Linked DNA regions of Alkalihalobacterium alkalinitrilicum. The protein of the gene in region 1 interacts with the protein of each later gene in a pairwise test. Links are inferred from orthologs where the notes say so. Each region holds a gene or a part of one and is shown on either strand. Other genes may lie near its edges.

Evidence for each region.
Region 2: the proteins of nadE (region 1) and dnaA interact in binary tests that used the Escherichia coli proteins (3 or more experiments, as listed by UniProt). The link is inferred for Alkalihalobacterium alkalinitrilicum from one-to-one orthologs.

What each region holds. Positions count from the first base shown.
Region 1 is NZ_KV917368.1:82,308-90,990, reverse strand. What follows is about bases 3,325-6,178. They hold nadE (ammonia-dependent NAD(+) synthetase), read right to left. Parts: upstream 5,239-6,178; coding sequence 4,411-5,238; downstream 3,325-4,410. Other genes in these bases: BK574_RS00425 (acyl-CoA thioesterase), read right to left, coding at 5,809-6,178; tlp (small acid-soluble spore protein Tlp), read right to left, coding at 5,510-5,737; BK574_RS00440 (DUF4352 domain-containing protein), read right to left, coding at 3,684-4,208; BK574_RS00445 (PHP domain-containing protein), read right to left, coding at 3,325-3,679. Also shown: homoserine O-acetyltransferase MetA, read right to left, coding at 1-593; BK574_RS00455 (reverse transcriptase-like protein), read left to right, coding at 1,053-1,727; BK574_RS00450 (HD-GYP domain-containing protein), read right to left, coding at 1,736-2,683; more of BK574_RS00445, read right to left, coding at 2,810-3,324; more of BK574_RS00425, read right to left, coding at 6,179-6,234. UniProt on the Escherichia coli protein: Catalyzes the ATP-dependent amidation of deamido-NAD to form NAD. Uses ammonia as a nitrogen source.
Region 2 is NZ_KV917368.1:3,749,803-3,752,790, forward strand. It holds dnaA (chromosomal replication initiator protein DnaA), read right to left. Parts: upstream 2,177-2,988; coding sequence 824-2,176; downstream 1-823. Other genes in the region: dnaN (DNA polymerase III subunit beta), read right to left, coding at 1-657; rpmH (50S ribosomal protein L34), read left to right, coding at 2,838-2,975. UniProt on the Escherichia coli protein: Plays an essential in the initiation and regulation of chromosomal replication. Binds in an ATP-dependent fashion to the origin of replication (oriC) to initiate formation of the DNA replication initiation complex once per cell cycle.

The DNA of each region.
Region 1 (8,683 bases):
ACTTCTGTATGACGAGAATGAGGAGCTAAAAATACATCATCAAATCCCCTTAATAACTTTACATTGGATTCATTGTTAACTTGATGAGCAAATACGCCAAACAGCTTTTTTTCAAGCGGATATTTCGGTACACCATAATGATAGTATAAACCGGCTTGTGCCCCCCAACAAATATGAAGTGTCGAGGTAACATTGGTGATTGTCCATTCCATAATTTGTTTTAGCTCTTCCCAGTAATTAACTTCTTCAAAAACTAATTTTTCAATCGGTGCTCCCGTAATAATCATCCCGTCAAACTTTTGGTTCTTAATGTCATCAAACGTTTTATAAAATGATGAGAGATGTTCTTCCGAAGTATTTTTTGATTTATGTGTATCTGGATGAATAAAAACAACATCTACTTGCAAAGGTGTATTTCCTAGCAGACGAAGGAGTTGTGTTTCTGTCACTTCTTTTATTGGCATTAAATTTAAGATAACAATTTTTAATGGACGTATATCTTGCTTATAAGCCCTGCTCTCATCCATGACGAAGATATTTTCTTTGTTTAATATTTCTTTTGCTGGTAAATGATCTGGAACTCTAATTGGCATTTTTCTATCTCCTTTATAGCGGGATAAATCTATAGATAATCATCCATCCTATACAATAAATACATGATAGGAGGAATTGTAGATATGAATGCACCAGTAATTCGTAAATTAGTTAAACTTATCCTAATAAAACAAGGAATTAAACTTGTAAATCGAGTTCTCAACAAAAATTTAAAAAAGATGCTCTAAGATCGTTTGAAACCGTATAGGGATAATAGCTGTGAAGAACTTCGTTTGCTCACTTCTCGGTTTACAATGAAAAAACCTTTCCCTACTACAGTCCATAAGTTTTTGACAAAATGAAGTCTGTACCAATCTTCGCGTGTAAGACTTTGTCCGCTTTTTTTCAACCTGAATACAAAATAAAACTTTACCCTTTTAATTTATTAAATTATCATGGTTTTATATAATTCGCAATTATTTTTTTGTTAAGACTTTTCAAAATTGAGGTGGATCGTAATGAAAATCCGATTAGAATGGCACTACCTAGTTCCTAAAGGAAAAAATACGTATGTACTCACCACTGATTTTATGACTATTCAAGATACTCTTTTTTTTGTAAGAGATATAGAGAAAACAGGCAGAGTGAAACAGCTTCGATTTTATGACCAATTGGATTCAGAATGGACAAAAAAAGAATTAGAAAAGTTTATAGAAAAAAAATCGAAGGAACCTGACCAAATTGTTGCTTACTTTGATGGTGGCTTTGATAAATCCACAAACATAGCTGGCCTTGGTATCGTTATCTATTACGAAAAAGATGGGCACAAATATCGAGTTCGTAAAAATGAACGAATAGAAGAAATCGAATCAAATAATGAAGCTGAATATGCTGCATTATGGTATTTGTTATTGCAATTAGAAGAACTTGAAATCCACCACACAGAGCTAACGATTAAAGGCGATTCAATGGTTGTCATAAACCAATTGACAAATGAATGGCCATGTTATGAGGCAGATTTGGAACGCTGGCTTAATCGAATTGAAGAGAAAACCAAACAACTTGGTTACATAATAAACTTTACATCTATCTCTAGAAAAGAAAATCGGGAAGCAGACCAACTTGCTTCCCAAGCGTTAAACGAAATCTTTATCTCAAGTCACTTCAATTTAAGCAATAATAGTGAAAACTAAATTTCATCTTATTCAACCGAAGACAGCTCTTTCGTAATAATTAGCGTTGAGTTGTCTTCTAAAGAAATCTCTTCACCACTTTCAATGATCCGAACGAAAGGTCGATGAATATGTGTTTCAATCTTAGTAACAATTGCCTCTTTACCTGTATTTAATTCCACCCACATACCTGGTAAATAAGAAGGAACACTTTTGAACAAAGCATCGATCACTTTATGAGAATACACTTTTTCAGCTTTCGTCATAAGCATTTCGATCGCAGTATAGGCGCTAATTCGTTCCTTAGAAATTAGATGCTCAAATTCATTAGCAATTGCACAGACTTGAGCAAATTCCAAAATAGCACTTCCTGCTATTTTTCTTGGGTGGCCTTCTCCATTAATCCACTCATGATGTTGATAAGCAATATGGGCACAAACTAGGTTTACTTCTCTCACATTTCGTATTAAATTAAATCCTTTTAATGGATGTACTTCGTTAGTTTCACTTATTACTTTTCCAATATCGTGTACTAAACAACCAAACGCTAAATCTTTTAACTGAAGTTCATTGTATCTGAGAAATCTCCCCATTTGGAGCGCGATTAATGTAACATTGACACAGTGAGCATGCTCCTGTACTTCTGCAGCTGCAGCAGTTGAAGGAGCTAGCATCACAACTTTTCGATTTCTTACCTCAGATATTAACTTAATTGCGATTTTTTGAATCTCACGAAACGGAAGCGTTTGTTTATTTTTGACCGTTTCATATGCCAATTGAACACATTGAATAGCATCAATCCATGTTGGCATATCAACCATTTCATCCAATGTTATTCCTTGTGAAATCGCATCTTCAATGATCATATATTTAATGTTCAAATTTTTTAGTTTCTCTATATATTTAGGATGGATTCGATGGCCAGCTCCTAATAAGACTCTTCCTTTTACATCGTGAATCGGTTTTGCAAGCTCCATTGTTTTCTGATTATATTCTTCAATCTGTATGAGGCGCACTTCTCTTCACTCTCTTTTGGTTATGTATCCAATATATTTTTTTCTCCTATTGTATATTTTACCATAAACCAGCTAACAGAAAGGGACTTATCTATTCTTTTTCTCAAGCATAGCAATAAGTTCTTTTGCGTAGTTGTTATGAATTCTCGTTACTCCAAGAGGTTCACGAACTCTCCCATAGTCTTCATGATGAAAATCAGAACCACCAGTTTTTAATAACGTTGTGTTATGTTTTGTTTCAATTTGTTTTACTAGCTTTTCATAATGAATACGATCTTCTTTGGAATGATCGCGATGATACACTTCAACACCTTGTAATCCGTATTCAGTAACGAGAGTTTCAATCCAGTCATCTAAATCATAATAGACAGGATGTGCAATAATGGAAACCCCATTCATTCGATGAATCCAATTGATTGCTTCCTCAGGTGTCATCTCTTTTTCTTTCGGAACATAACATGGACGACCTTCAGCTAAATATTTTTCAAAAGCTTCTGCAACATCATGAACATAATTCTTTTTAATTAACGCCTTTGCTACGTGGGGTCTACCGATACTTCCTCCATCGACAAACTCTAACACATCATCTGCGGTTAAAATAAGACCTACTGCTTTTAATTTATTTATGATAACATCTAGTCGTTTTCTTCTCATACGTTGTTGACCTTTTAACATTTCACATAATTCTTGATTTTCATAATCCAGCCCATAACCAAGCATATGTACACTTTTCCCTTTATATTTCGTTGAAAATTCAATCCCTGGTATTACGAAAACGCCTAGTTCTCGCCCTTTTTCAATCGCCTCTTTAACGCCAGCTGTAGTATCATGATCCGTTAATGCTATATATTGAAGACCCACTTGCTTACACTTTTCTATCAAATCACTTGGATTATATCCCCCATCTGAAGCCGTTGAATGCATGTGTAAGTCCGCATTTATATGCTCATTTGTCATCTAATCATTCCTTTTCCCTTTTCACAATTTTCATACTACTACTATCAACATACCAAATCACCTGTCCAGTTCGCAAATGGTCTGTATAAATAAATTCATACTTTTCATTACTAGGAACAAAAAAAGCAACTTCTCCACGAACAGTTCGTTGTGGTGCTATTTGACCACCTAATATCCCCTTTGTGTCGTATTGATGATCATGTTCATAAGCGTAACCTTCTTCATCCACTAAGGTCAATTTATGGAGCGTAAACTCATGAATATGTTCTTTTTGATTCGTAATACTTAAATCAACAATTACGTAATCATATTCCTCATTTGTTCTATCTAATTTCACATCATTAACAGTTAAATCCACCCCATTAATCGTTACACTATCTCCGACTTGCAAACGTTGATCCTCTACCTTTTCAACTTCTTCCACATCCGTCATTGTTGAAGCCGCATAGTTTGTCCCAGCCCAAAAACCAGCAAAACCAAATAATAAAGAACAGAGCGCTAATAATATAATATATTTTTGTTTAATCATGTTTTACTTCCTCTCCAAAAATTCGTTTAAAATAAGAACCATTGAATATTATGATGAGGAAACGCTGATCATTCACTTTTTTTATGACAAAAAAGTGAAAAACCATCAGCAAAGGGCTTCATTTCACCTTAACTGATGGTTTTTCACTAATGTTGGCCATTGTTTGGTAACTTTTTAGCAGGTTAGCCTTTTATAAGAATTATTAGTCCTTCCACCAATTATCAAATATAGTCACTGGTAAATTACGTTTATGCTCAGTCATTACGTATCGCCGCTCAATTTTTTCTTGAACTTCAGGTGGTACCTCTTTTCCTTCTAAATAATCATCTAGTTGCTCATATGTCATTCCAAGAGCAACTTCATCAGGTAAAGCCGGTCGGTTTTCTTCTAAGTCAGCAGTTGGTGTCTTCTGATATAAGTGAGAAGGACATTCTAGTTCCTTTAACAATGCTTTGCCTTGACGTTTCGTTAGGCCAAATAGTGGCGCAATGTCACATGCTCCGTCACCATGCTTCGTAAAAAATCCAGTAACAGCTTCAGCAGCATGATCGGTTCCAACGACTAAACACTGAAAATGAGCCCCTAGATCATATTGCACTTTCATCCTTTCTCTCGCTTTTGTATTCCCTTTATTAAAATCGGATAATGTTGCCCCTGTAGCTTCTGTAAAAGAAGAATAAGCTGCATCGACCGCAGGTTTTATATTTACGGTAATTCTTTCGGTGGGGTTTATGAAATCAAGAGCATCTTGAGCATCTTTTTCATCTAGTTGTACCCCATAAGGAAGACGTACTGCAATAAAAGTAAAGGTTTGTTCTTGATTTTCATTGTTTAATTCATTGATCGCCAACTGAACAAGTTTTCCAGTTAAAGTGGAATCTTGTCCACCAGAGATTCCGAGAACATACCCTTTCATTCCAGTATGAAGTAAATACGATTTCAAAAATTCAACTCTCCGTCTAATCTCTACACTTGCGTCAACTTCAGGGTTCACTTGTAGAGCTGTCATAATTTCTTGTTGCTGCGTTATTGCCACTTTTATACCTCCAGTACCTTTTCCGTCCTAGTCATAATTTACCCGTTTTTTTCTAAGACAACGAGTTTTTCCATCCTTTTAACATATACATTACAAAATGAATTTTGTCAGCAGTTTTGTAAAAAAATCTTCCATTACATTTTACAAGTTTGTTTTCCTCTTTGTAAGTTTAAAATTTTAAAAATTAACATAGAGCAAGCAACAACTCTTTATTCAGAATCAAAAAAAGCAGATATTGCTGTTACAATACCTGCTTTTGCTGTTATTAATATTCTCCTCGCTCACGAGCTTCTTTTTCATCTTTAATTTCTGCCTCAAATGCATTGATGCTTTCTCGTCGTCGTTCATTTTTTTGCTCCACTGCTTGTCTTTCCGCACCATCCATATCACTTTGAGCTAGTGTTTCTTCGGCAGCTTCAATGTTTTCGATTGTGTTTTCTCGCATTTGTTGTAGTCTTTCTACATTGTTTTTTCGGTTATCTGGTTTAGCCATGAAGGTTCCTCCTTAAGATTATTACGTATCTATTTTGCTGCAGGAGGTTCCTTTCTATTCCATTAATTTTTTTACTCTGCATCCTTTTTTTCACGCTCGTATACAGCATGCCAATCAGGCAAGTGCTTACGAATTGAAATTGGGCGAAACGACTCTTTTTTTACACATACATGTTCACTAGTACCTGTCACACATTGAACGCCTTCTTGATTTATAATGTTATATCCATATACTACTCTTATACCATCATATCGTTCAACCCACGTTTCAATTGTGACCGTATCACCATATCTTGCAGGAGATTTATAAGCTAAATTTATCGCCGTCACAGGTGACAAAATACCGTCTCTTTCCATTTGTGCATAACTAAAACCTAATTTTTTAATTAAATGTGTCCGTCCTAATTCACACCAAACCACATAATTTGAATGATGAACGACACCCATTTGATCGGTCTCTTTATAACGTACTTCTATTTCTGTAATTGATTTTTTCATTCATTTCTCCTCCTCTATTTAAAATTTTTTGACAAAATTGTCAAAAACCATTTAGAAGACATTTGCTTTTTAATGAACCCCACTTCATATTACAAAATCTTCTTTTTGTAATGTCATAAGCAATGAAGTTTCAATAGCATCTTCATTTAATTGACAGATGCGTTGTGCTTGCATTTGTATCGCTCTTTCAACTAAATTTACCGCAAAACGTCCATTGCTTGTTATCCTAATATTTTGTAGTTCCTCCTGGACATAACTGATTGCCTGATTATTTAGTTGGTAACCGTATTCTGTTGCATACATCATAACCATATCGAATATTTCCTCTTTTGAATAATCGTTAAACTGAATATACTTTTTAAACCTCGACTCTAAACCAGGATTCTGGTCAATGAGACGCTTCATTTCATCAGGATAACCTGCTAAAATGACGACTAAATTTTCATTATGCTTGGTCATTTCTTCAACTAACGTATCGATGGCTTCCCGTCCAAAATCCTTTTCTCCACCTGCTGCCAACGAATACGCTTCGTCAATGAACAAAACCCCTCCTAAAGCCTCACGAATTTTTTTCTTCGTTTTAATTGCCGTTTGGCCAACATAACCTGCAACAAGATCTGCTCTACTAGCAATAACAACATGCCCTCGCTTAAGAAGACCGATTTCTTTTAATAACTCAGAAAATAATTTAGCCACTGTCGTTTTCCCAGTTCCTGGATTCCCAGTAAATATCGAGTGAAGTTGTACAGGTATCACCCGCATATTTTTATCAGCACGTAGTTGCTGAACACGAACTAACGAACTTAATGCCTGTACTTCTTTTTTCACTTCATCTAAACCAATCAATTGAGATAACCGTTTTAATGCACTTTCTTTTTGTTCTTCTTGTTCAAGTGAGCTTTTTTAACATCTTGTCCGTTAAGGATCGTCATTTGTTCGATAGTTAAGGGTTTCGTCATATCTATTCGGGAACCCTTTTTGAAGATCGCGTCTAGCACTATATTTTTCACGGTACGTGCATTTCCAAAGGTTTCATCCACTTGTTCGTTTTCAATTCTCTTTTGTAATTCTTTTAACCCATCAATCGAAAATACATAATCATTTATTAGTGCCATTCTTTCTCCTATTAATAACAATTCATCGATTAAATAATTAGGTAAATGGATATGGTTAGATTCTGGAAAGCGACTTCTTAGTCCAGGATTCGCCCATAAAAACTGACGCATCTCCTCGGGATAACCAGCCAGAATTACCGCAAACTTCCCCGCATATTCGCTATTTGTCATCGCAGATACTAACGTATCAATAACAGATTGTCCATAATCATTACTTGCAGCACCATCTCGCTTTAAGCTATAAGCTTCATCTATAAAAAGAACGCCTCCTAAAGCTTTCTCAATCACTTTTAACGTATTTTCTTCTGTCTGTCCAACAAATCCTCCAACAAGTTGCGAGCGATCCACTTCAAGGACGTCTTCGCGAGGCAATATTCCAAGTTCATAATAAATTTTAGCTAGAAGGCGAGCCAACATTGTTTTCCCAGTGCCTGGATTTCCTGTAATAATCATATTTAAGCTTAGGTCATCTTGAATATGAAACCCCTCTTCTTTTCGCCGATGTTGATACTGAAGGAAATGATATAGTCCCTTCACCCGATCTTTAACTTCCGACAATCCGACCATTTCATTTAGTGTAAGAAACGATTGAGGGAATCGATCTTCTTCCTTTTGTATGGATTCTTCCCGTTGGATCGAATTTTGCCATACTTCTTTTAACTGTTCGACCCGCTTAATCGAAAGTCGAATTTCACTTAATTGTGAAGCGGAGTAAAAAATGCCCGTAGCTGACTCTTGATACGCTTCAGTTGCTTTTGCAATCGACAGCATCGGCTCGTGTAAATCCGCAATAATTTTTTCAAGTTCATTAATCTTTTCCAAGTGCTCATTTTTGTCTAACTTCTCTGCAGATTGCCTAGCCTTTATCAATATGGCATTAACATTGTTTGCTCTAGAAAAGAATTGATTTGCAATCTGAAAATAATCTTGAGCGATCTTTTTCTTCGAGGCACCATGGTCAGTTTCCCGAATTTGAGGTAACTGTTCAGGGATAATATCTACTTGTAGTTTTGAAATTAACTGGTTTATAAATATCCGATTCGCTATCGGTTGATTTGGTTCAATCGCTAATGCTTCATCTAACCACTTCGTTAGTAACGGATCATCGCTCTTATACCGTTCACTTCTTTTTAAGGCTAGTAAGGATAATAATGAAGCACGTAGTCGTCTGGCGATAGGTTCTGTTCGATTTTCTAAAAAGGTAAGGTAACGTAGGGCTAATGGTTCATCGTCAAAGAGTTCTGGTCCGTCTAGCCACAATTTTACTTTATTATTGATATCGTCTACTAAAATATTTAATTCATTGTTCAAGGTATTCACCTCTAGTTCATCTA
Region 2 (2,988 bases), 3.7 Mb from region 1 along the record:
ATCTTCTAACACTTTACTTAACTCAATTAAACTTTTCCCTGGGATTACAACATTTTCAAAACTTAATTCCTGATTATTCGTTTCAACTTTTGCTTTCCTTAACGCTAATCGATGACTATCTGTTGCAGTACAGATCAATTCACCACTTTCGACCGTCAAGTTTACACCTGTCAACACCGGACGCGTTTCCTGAGTGGACACCGCAAACCCTGTTTGTCGAATAATGTTTTTTAATAAGTCTTGAGGAAGACGAAAAACGTGATGTTCCTCTACTTGCGGTAACCGTGGATATTCTTCAGGATCTAATCCATTTAAATTAAAAACAGCAGACCCTGACCGAATGGTTGTGGCAAATTGATCTTGTACCGTAATTTCAATTTGGTCTTCAGGTAATTTCTTTACGATTTCTGTGAAGTATTTTGCTTGAAGTACAATACTTCCTTCAGCTAAAACTTCAACAAGTACTTTTTCATTTTCTTCGCTTGGTATAAAGCTTTCAATTGAGATATCTGAATCACTACCAGTTAACGTAACGCCTTCTTTTGTAGCCACAATTTTAATACCTGTTAATATCGGAATCGTTGTTCGTGAAGATACAGCTTTAGATACATGTTGGACACTATGTACGAAGCGATCTCTATTTATAACAAATTGCATGATTTGATCACCTTTATATATATATTTTTTATTTAAAAAAAGTAGTAGTAATAGTAATAGGGCCTGTTAATATGTGGATAAATGGAAAATAACCGAGAGATACAGCCTATACACATGTGGATAATGTGTGTATAGGCTGTGATAAGTTATTCACAAAAGTCACAACCTAATTTCTAAGTTGCTCTATGATTTCTTGAACTTTTTGCTGAAATTCGTGATCAACTGCTAATAATTTAGATATTTTTTCATGAGCATGAATAACCGTTGTGTGATCACGCCCACCAAATTCACTACCAATCTTAGGTAGTGATGAATCTGTAAGTTCACGAGACAAATACATTGCAATTTGACGAGGGAAAGCAACGGATTTCGTCCGTTTTTTTGCTTTAAAATCATCTAATTTCACACTATAGTGTTCTCCAACTGTTTTTTGAATATCAATAATTGTAAGCACTTTTGGCTTAGAATTAGGAATAATATCTTTAAGTGCATCAGCTGCTAAGTCGGCATTCATATCTTGATTAATAAGGGAAGAATACGCGACAACCCGGATAAGAGCTCCCTCTAATTCACGAATATTTGTGTCGATTTGGTTGGCTATATAAAGCATGACTTCATTTGGAATATCTAAATTTTCAGCTTTTGCTTTTTTTCTTAAAATTGCAATTCTCGTTTCTAAATCAGGAGGTGTAATATCCGTAATTAATCCCCACTCAAAACGTGAGCGCAACCTGTCTTCTAATGTCGGAATTTCTTTCGGTGGACGGTCGCTCGAAATGACAATTTGTTTACTTTCTTCATGTAACGCATTGAATGTATGGAAAAACTCTTCTTGTGTTTGTTCTTTTCCTGCTAAAAATTGAATATCATCTATTAATAGGACATCGACATTTCGATATTTATTGCGAAAATGAACAGCTTTATTGTCACGTATGGAGTTAATAAACTCATTGGTAAATTTTTCAGAAGATAAATAGACTACTTTGGCATTTGGATTATGATCAATAACATAATGACCGATCGCATGCATTAAGTGTGTTTTCCCTAATCCAACTCCTCCATAGATAAATAAAGGGTTGTAAGCTTTTGCTGGTGCTTCAGCAACAGCCAAGGATGCTGCGTGTGCAAAGCGATTTCCAGACCCAATTACGAACGTATCAAACGTATACTTCGGATTTAACATACTTTTAGGGATATCACCATTAGATGGAAGCGGCTCTTTAGGTAACTTCTTTACTTCTTGTTCAATTAAAAAATCGTCCTCTAACTGATTTTTTGGAATAATAAATTTAACGTTCAAGCTAGATCCTGTAATATCTTCTAACGTTTCAGAGATAATACTAGAATAACGATTCTCTAGCCAATCTCTTGCAAATTCATTTGGTGCTGTAATGATGATCGTATCACTTTCAATATTATTAGCTTTCGTTGCCTTTAACCAAGTTTCAAAACTAGGCTTACTCACTTTGGCTTCCATAGCAGCTAGAGCTCGGTCCCATAAATCGTTTATGTTCTCCAATGATCGCTCCCTCCTTTTCTCTAGGGATTTGAATTCCGTTTCCAGAAATAATTAAATAAAAACTTGGTTATTATCCAAGTTTTTATAGGATAGTTTCCTTCCTCTACTGTACAAGCTTTGTATAATGCACTTTTTTGTAATTGTATAAGTATGCAATACACATATTATGTGGAGAAATGTATAATATAGTAGAAAAACGTCGTATATATAATTATAAACATCATGTGGACAAGATAATAAACAGGTTTTAATAACTGTCCACAATTTTATCCACACCCTGTGAATAAAATTTTAGTTTAAAAAATTATCCACGGGTGAAAACAAATATATAATAGCAAAAAATACAAGCTGTTGCAACGCTTTTATCACTTTATCCACAGTATACTAGTGCTTGTGTTTAAAAATTGTCCACAACACAAGATGATGTGTATAGTCTGTACATAGGTTTGAGGAGAAGTCAAAAAATGTCGATAAATGTTATCCACAAGCCGAAAATAGAATACGAATTTCAAATGATGGCTAGTTAATATAATTATTTGTAATACATTTGAAAGATTTAACAGGTGTAGAATTATAAAGGTACACTTGACAATTGGATGGTTAGTTCCTTATAATTTACAAGAATGTCTATGTTGAGTATATCCTCAGGGAGGTGTTATAGATGGGAAAACCAACGTTTCAACCAAATAACCGAAAGCGTAAGAAAGTTCACGGCTTCCGTGCACGCATGAGCACACCAAGCGGTCGTAAAGTTTTAGCTCGTCGTCGTCGTAAAGGGAGAAAAGTATTATCTGCATAGGCCACTGGAATCT